Regions from separate parts of the Limnohabitans sp. TS-CS-82 genome, predicted to be linked through region 1. Evidence: riboswitches for the same ligand, from Rfam matches in the RefSeq annotation. Region 1 holds a riboswitch; the other holds the start of a gene.

Region 1 (3,757 bases):
ACCTGTGGTTCAAGTCATTCACAAAGCGATCACTGATTCGCTGTCAGATCCTGCCGTCAGAAGTGGTCTGGCCGCCAATAGCCAATTGGTTGCCAAGCCTTTGTCCTTGAAGGCTGTGGATAAAGCCTATGTGGATGGCACGGCACAATTCCGCGCCATCGCGAAATCGATCGACTTGCAGCCCCAGTGATATGACCTACTTGCGTGATGCACTGACCGAGCGAGTGGGTGAATTCATCCAACTGCGCCGCGACATCCACCGCCACCCCGAGTTGGCATTTGAAGAGCACCGCACGTCTGACTTGGTCGCTGCCAAGCTAGAGGGCTGGGGCTATGCTGTTCACCGTGGTTTGGGTGGCACAGGTGTGGTGGGCACATTGACGCGAGGGCAAGGCCGCCGCTTAGGCCTGCGCGCGGACATGGATGCACTGCCCATTCAAGAAGCCACAGGCGCTGAATGGTCGAGTGTGAAACCCGGCGTGATGCATGCATGCGGCCACGATGGTCATACCGCTATGCTCTTGGCTGCTGCCAAATCGATTGCGCAAGATGCGTCATTCACCGGCACCTTGAATTTGATTTTTCAACCAGCCGAAGAAGGCGGCGGCGGCGCGGTGCGCATGATGGAGGACGGCCTGTTTGAGCACCACCCATGCGATGCTGTTTTTGCCATGCACAACATGCCAGGCACACCTGCGGGGCACTTTGTGTTTCGTGACGGTGCAGCCATGGCCTCGAGCGACTACGTGACCATCCGCGTGCACGGCACCGGTGGTCATGGAGCCATGCCCCACCGCGCGGCAGACCCCTTGGTAGCGGCATCGTCCATCGTCATGGCGCTGCAAACCATCGTGTCGCGCAACGTCGACCCGCTCGATACGGCCGTCGTCACGGTGGGCGCATTGCATGCAGGTCAAGCCAACAACGTCATTCCTGCGTTGGCCACCCTAGAGCTCAGCGTGCGATCCCTCAACCCAGAGGTGCGACGTTTGTTAGAGCAGCGCATCAAAGCCTTGGTAGCTGCGCAAGCCGAGAGTTTCGGCGTGAGTGCCGATATCGATTGGCGTCCCGGCTACTGTGTGCTGCTGAACTCAAAATCTGAAACAGACTTTGCACGACAAGTGGCGCTTGATTTAGTAGGCTCCGAACGCGTGACCTTGCAAGGCCCAGCCTTGACAGGCAGTGAAGACTTTGCGTTCATGCTCGAAAAAATACCGGGTAGCTATTTACTGATTGGCAACGGTGATGCAGACTCTGCTGGTGCGTGCATGGTGCACAACCCAGGCTACGATTTCAATGACGACAACATTGCCACTGGCGCTGCTTATTGGGTCGCGCTGGTAGAAAGATTTCTGGCAAACTGATATTTGATTTTTACTCGACCTTGTGTCGACATGTCATCGGGAGAGACTGCCAACGCCCAAGCGTGCTGGGCAGCGCCGAAGGAGCAACCGCCCCGGAAACTCTCAGGCAAACGGACCGGTGACATGACCCAACTCTGAAGAGCTGCTGACGCATTCGTCCGTCAGTGCACCGAAGGAGCAAGCGATGGCCGTCACACGCCACCGTGAATCTCTCAGGTCCAAAAACAGAGGGGGCGCTTTGTGTATGCGTGTTTGCATGCCAAAGCTCAACCCTTGACGTTTTGAAAGTTCCTTCATCATGAAAACAATCGCAGTTATTGGCGGCGGCATCACGGGTGTCACAACAGCCTACGCCTTAGCCAAACGCGGCTTTGCCGTGACCTTGTTTGAACGCCATCGCTATGCTGCGATGGAAACCTCGTTTGCGAACGGCGGGCAACTGTCTGCATCCAACGCAGAAGTTTGGACGCATTGGTCCACCATCCTCAAAGGCCTCAAGTGGATGCTCAAAAGTGACGCGCCGCTGCTGGTCAACCCAGCACCTACATGGCACAAACTCTCTTGGTTTGCAGAGTTCATTGCGGCCATGCCCCATTACGAGCGCAACACGGTCGAGACAGCGCGCTTAGCTGTCGCAGCTCGCAAACATTTGTTTGCTTGGGCACAAGAAGAAGGCATTGATTTCGACCTGAAGAAAGAAGGCATCCTCCACATCTACCGCGACAAAAAAGGGTTTGACCATGCAGGCAAAGTGTCAGTCATGCTGGCCAAGGGTGGACTTCCTCGCCATGCCGTGACCCCAGAGGAAATGAAAGCCATCGAGCCCACCTTGGCTGGTACTTACTACGGTGGCTACTTCACCGAAAGCGATGCCACAGGTGACATTCACAAATTCACCAACGGACTCGCCGCTGCGGCAGCACGACTGGGTGTGCACACGCTGTATGGCCAAGATGTGACTTCGGTTCAAAGCAACGGCCAACAAGCCGTCATCACCGTGGCACAAGAGGATGCGTCCCCCTGTGTTCATACCTTTGACAGCGTGGTTGTATGTGCAGGTGTTGCCAGCCGAAACTTTGCAGCTCAGCTGGGCGATCGCGTGAATATTTACCCCGTCAAAGGCTACTCCATCACGGTCAACCTCAACGATGAAGAAAGCCAAATGGGCGCACCCAACGTGAGCTTGCTGGATGACGAAACCAAATTGGTCACCAGCCGCTTAGGCCTCAACCGCTTCCGCGTAGCGGGTACTGCCGAATTCAATGGCATCGACCGTGACATTCGTGCGGACCGCATTCGTCCCTTGGTTGAGTGGGTTGAACAATGCTTCCCCCGCATCAGCACCCGCTCGGTGGTGCCATGGGCTGGCTTGCGACCCATGATGCCCAATATGATGCCGCGCGTAGGCCAGGGCAAAGCCGCCAACGTGTTCTACAACACCGGTCACGGGCACTTGGGCTGGACGCTGTCTGCCGTGACCGCTGAGCTGGTATCAGACACCATCGTCAAAGCATCAGCTCAAACGTCGGTGCAAGCGATGAATTTGCACGCAGCCACTGCTGGCAATCTGTAAGCTGAAAGCACCTTCACCGAACGTTAGAGGTACCTTGTGCATCTCTACCGTTCGGTTTTTTAGCTATGTCAAAGCGCTATATCTAGACCCAATAGACGCATCGCGGGTCTTTCTAAAAGCTACGTTTTCTAAAAAATTACAGAGCGACGGACTGCTGCAGTCAACCCTGGCTCAACTCGTGCTGGGCCAAGAGCTAATCAGCGCAGAACGCCCGCAAAGAAAGCGGACAGTTCCTCATAGCCATCCAACGGCAACACATGCGCCACATATTGGTCAGGACGAACCACCACCATGCAGCCCTTGTCGCGATCGATGCCACGCATGTCAAAAATATCGCCCACACCTTTGTGGTCCACACAGAAAACTTTTGCGTGGTCTTGCAAACCCAGCTTGCCTGTTTTGGGCTTGAGCAACGAGGGCATGTGTTCGTAAGCGAGCTGATCGAAGGTTTGTTGAAACACGGCGCGGAAGTCGATGACCGCATCAATGTCTTCACCCTTGCGTGTGTGCTTGACGATGGGTGAGTTGGCGTTGGTTTCCAACCAGTCCGACAGCTTGTGAATGCCTGAGCCTGCGCTAGAGGTGTCTGCCTTGCCTGCAAACGCATAAATGCGCCAGCGTGCATCAGCCTGTGCCACATGGCCCAGTTGCATTTGCTTGGCGTCTGACACACGCACCACTGGCGCTGAGTGAAAACGTCGACCCACCTCCTCGCCTTTGGCCAGCGCTTGGTGTGCGCTGGCGGCAAACAAATATGAGGTGTCGTATTTCACCGCTGTGCCGCCTGTGAACTCCAAGTTGTCTTTGAACTGGCGAATGA
Region 2 (3,757 bases), on a different contig from region 1:
GAAACACCTGAACCCGTGGTGCAAGCCATTCACAAAGCCATCACCGATTCGTTGACCGACCCCGCCGTGCGTGCGGGCTTAGAGGCGAACAGCCAACTGGTGGCCAAGCCTTTGTCGCTGCAAGCGGTGGGCAAAGCGTATGTCGATGGCACGGCGCAGTTCCGCGCCATTGCCAAGTCGATCAACTTGCAGCCGCAGTGACATGACGTATTTACGTGATGCCTTGACAGACCGGGTGGGCGAGTTCATTCAACTGCGCCGCGACATTCATCGCCACCCCGAGTTGGCGTTTGAAGAGCACCGCACCTCTGATTTGGTCGCCGCCAAGTTAGAAAGTTGGGGCTATGCCGTGCACCGCGGCTTGGGCGGCACCGGTGTGGTGGGCACTTTGAAGCGCGGCACCAGCGCACGCCGCCTAGGGCTGCGCGCCGACATGGATGCCTTGCCAATTCAAGAGGCCACAGGCGCTGAATGGACCAGCGTCAAACCGGGCCTGATGCACGCCTGCGGTCACGACGGTCACACCGCCATGTTGTTGGCGGCGGCTAAAACCATCGCGCAAGACCAGACGTGGGATGGCACTTTGAATTTGATTTTCCAGCCCGCTGAAGAAGGCGGCGGTGGCGCCGTGCGCATGATGGCCGATGGCTTGTTTGAGCAGCACCCGTGCGATGCGGTGTTTGCCATGCACAACATGCCTGGCACGCCCGTGGGGCACTTTGTGTTTCGCGATGGTGCGGCCATGGCGTCCAGCGATTACGTCACCTTGCGCATTCACGGCACAGGTGGGCATGGCGCCATGCCGCACCGTGCCGCTGATCCTTTGGTGGCTGCGGCTTCTATCGTGATGGCGCTGCAAACGGTGGTGTCGCGCAACGTCGACCCTCTGCACACCGCAGTGGTCACGGTGGGTGCGTTGCATGCGGGCCAAGCCAACAACGTCATTCCGGCGCTGGCGACCCTGGAGCTCAGTGTGCGTTCGCTGGACCCCGAGGTGCGTCGCTTGTTAGAGCAGCGCATCAAAGCCTTGGTGGCTGCACAGGCTGAGAGCTTCGGTGTCAGGGCTGAGATCGATTGGCGACCCGGCTACTGCGTGCTGGTGAACTCGGTGGCTGAGACCGACTTTGCGCGTCAAGTGGCGCTTGACTTGGTGGGCGCTGAGCGCGTCACCCTTCACGGCCCAGCGCTCACAGGCAGCGAAGACTTTGCCTTCATGCTCGAAAAAATACCCGGCAGCTACTTGCTCATTGGCAATGGTGACGGCGACTCCGCGGGCGCGTGCATGGTGCACAACCCCGGCTACGACTTCAATGACGACAACATCGCCACGGGGGCCGCGTATTGGGTGGCACTCGCGGAAAAGTTTTTCGCTCATTAGAATGATCTGACATTCACTCGACCTCGTGTCGACGTGTGATCGGGAGAGACTGCCAACGCCAACGCGTGCTGGGCAGCGCCGAAGGAGCAACCGCCCCGGAAACTCTCAGGCAAAGGGACCGGTCACACGCATTTATCTCTGAAGAGCTGCTGGCGCATTCGTCTGCCAGTGCACCGAAGGAGCAAGCGATCCGCACCCTGCGGTTCGTGAATCTCTCAGGTCCAGAAACAGAGGGGGCGCTCTAGGCATGCGGCTTGTGTGCTTGGCGCTTCACCCCTCGACGTTTTTGAAAGCTCATTTCTCATGAAAACAATCGCAGTCATTGGCGGCGGCATCACCGGCGTGACCACCGCCTACGCCTTGGCCAAACGCGGCTTTGCCGTGACCTTGTTCGAACGTCATCGCTACGCCGCGATGGAAACCTCGTTCGCCAACGGTGGCCAGCTCTCGGCCTCCAACGCTGAGGTGTGGACGCATTGGTCCACCATCCTCAAAGGCTTGAAGTGGATGCTCAAGAGCGATGCACCGCTGTTGGTCAACCCCGCACCGACTTGGCACAAACTGTCTTGGTTTGCCGAGTTCATCGCCGCCATGCCCCATTACGAACGCAACACCGTCGAGACGGCGCGCATGGCCGTGGCCGCCCGCGCGCATTTGTTTGCTTGGGCGCAAGAAGAGGGCATCGACTTTGACCTCAAGCGCGAAGGCATCTTGCACATTTACCGCGACAAAAAGGGGTTTGACCACGCGGGCAAGGTCTCTGAAATGCTGGCCAAAGGCGGTTTGCCACGTCGTGCTGTTTCGCCCGAAGAAATGAAAGCGATTGAACCGACCTTGGCAGGCACGTATTACGGCGGCTACTTCACCGAAAGCGACTCGACGGGCGACATTCACAAATTCACCCATGGCCTCGCTGCTGCTGCAGAGCGTTTGGGTGTGCGCACCTTGTACGGCCAAGAGGTGACATCGGTGCAGACCAGTGGCCAGCAAGCCGTGGTCACCGTGACGCAGCAAGCCGCCGCCCCCAGTGTGCATACCTTTGATGGCGTGGTGATTTGCGCAGGCGTGGCCAGCCGCGACTTCGCAGCCCAACTCGGCGATCGCGTGAACATTTACCCCGTCAAAGGCTATTCCATCACCGTCAATTTGAACGATGAAAAGAGCCAAGCTGGCGCACCCAATGTGAGTTTGTTGGATGATGAAACCAAGTTGGTCACCAGCCGTTTGGGCTTGAATCGTTTCCGTGTGGCGGGCACCGCGGAGTTCAACGGCATTGACCGCGACATTCGCGCCGACCGCATTCGTCCTTTGATCGCGTGGGTGGAGCAATGCTTCCCCAACATCAACACCCGCTCGGTGGTGCCATGGGCGGGTTTGCGCCCCATGATGCCCAACATGATGCCGCGCGTGGGTCGAGGTAAAGCTGCCAACGTGTTTTACAACACCGGCCATGGCCACTTGGGTTGGACGCTGTCGGCAGTCACGGCCGACATGCTGGGCAATGTCGTGGCCGAGTCAGCGAAGCTTGACCGTCGATAAATCAAACTGAGGTTCAGGCGTGGCCAGTGCCATGCCTTCTAACGTTTGCACCAGCAACTCGGCCAAGACCAAATCGCGGTATGGCTTGTGGTCGGCTGGGATGACGTACCAAGGCGCGAGGGGCGTGCTGGTCGCGGACATGGCGTCTTGGTAGGCCGCCATGTAATCGGCCCAGAGCTTGCGGTCTTCGAAGTCCGAGGCTTGCAATTTCCATTGCTTGCTCGGATCGTCCATGCGGGCTTGCAGGCGTTTTTTTTGCTCGCTTTTGGAGATATGCAAATAACACTTGAGCACGGTCACACCCGCGTCGTGGAGCATGGCTTCGAAGTTGCGAATGTGTTGAAAGCGTTGCGTCCACGTCTCTTTGTCGATCCAACCACGCACCCGTGTGACCAACACATCCTCGTAATGGCTGCGGTTGAAGATGGCAATTTCTCCCAAGGCAGGAACTTTTTGGTGGATGCGCCACAAGAAATCATGCCGTTTCTCTTCTTCACTGGGCGCGCCAAACGCTTCGGCGCGCACGCCCAAAGGACTGACGTGCGTGAACACGCTGCGAATCACGCCGTCTTTGCCTGAGGTGTCCATGCCTTGCAGCACCAGCAGCACGGCCTTGTTTTTGCCCGCATGCAGCAGGCCTTGCAGCGCATCCAAGTGCTCACCTTGTTTTTTCAAGGCGTGTGCCCACTCGGACGCCTGTGCCATGTCGTGGGGAGCGGGTTCGGTGCTGATGTGGTTCAGGTCGAGGGCGGCGTGGTACTTCACGTGCAAGTGGGTGTGTTTATTGCTTGACATTCAGGTCTTCAAAAGTCGTTGAGGGTCAGCGTTGTGCGCAGACTT

The links. A riboswitch is a leader RNA that binds a small molecule or an ion and turns the genes downstream of it on or off. The one in region 1 is predicted to bind glycine.
Region 2: linked by a shared signal. The riboswitch ahead of C5F52_RS23160 (D-amino acid dehydrogenase) and the one ahead of C5F52_RS24450 (D-amino acid dehydrogenase) in region 1 are both predicted to bind glycine.

The regions. Positions count from the first base shown of each region.
Region 1 is NZ_PTQX01000016.1:79,655-83,411, forward strand. It holds gene C5F52_RS24440 (tripartite tricarboxylate transporter substrate binding protein) at 1-190, shown strand, start outside; gene C5F52_RS24445 (M20 aminoacylase family protein) at 192-1,364, shown strand; glycine riboswitch at 1,392-1,492, shown strand; gene C5F52_RS24450 (D-amino acid dehydrogenase) at 1,663-2,937, shown strand; gene C5F52_RS24455 (FAD-dependent monooxygenase) at 3,135-3,757, opposite strand, start outside.
Region 2 is NZ_PTQX01000014.1:152,165-155,921, reverse strand. It holds gene C5F52_RS23170 (tripartite tricarboxylate transporter substrate binding protein) at 1-201, shown strand, start outside; gene C5F52_RS23165 (M20 aminoacylase family protein) at 203-1,378, shown strand; glycine riboswitch at 1,409-1,509, shown strand; gene C5F52_RS23160 (D-amino acid dehydrogenase) at 1,682-2,917, shown strand; gene C5F52_RS23155 (PPK2 family polyphosphate kinase) at 2,894-3,712, opposite strand.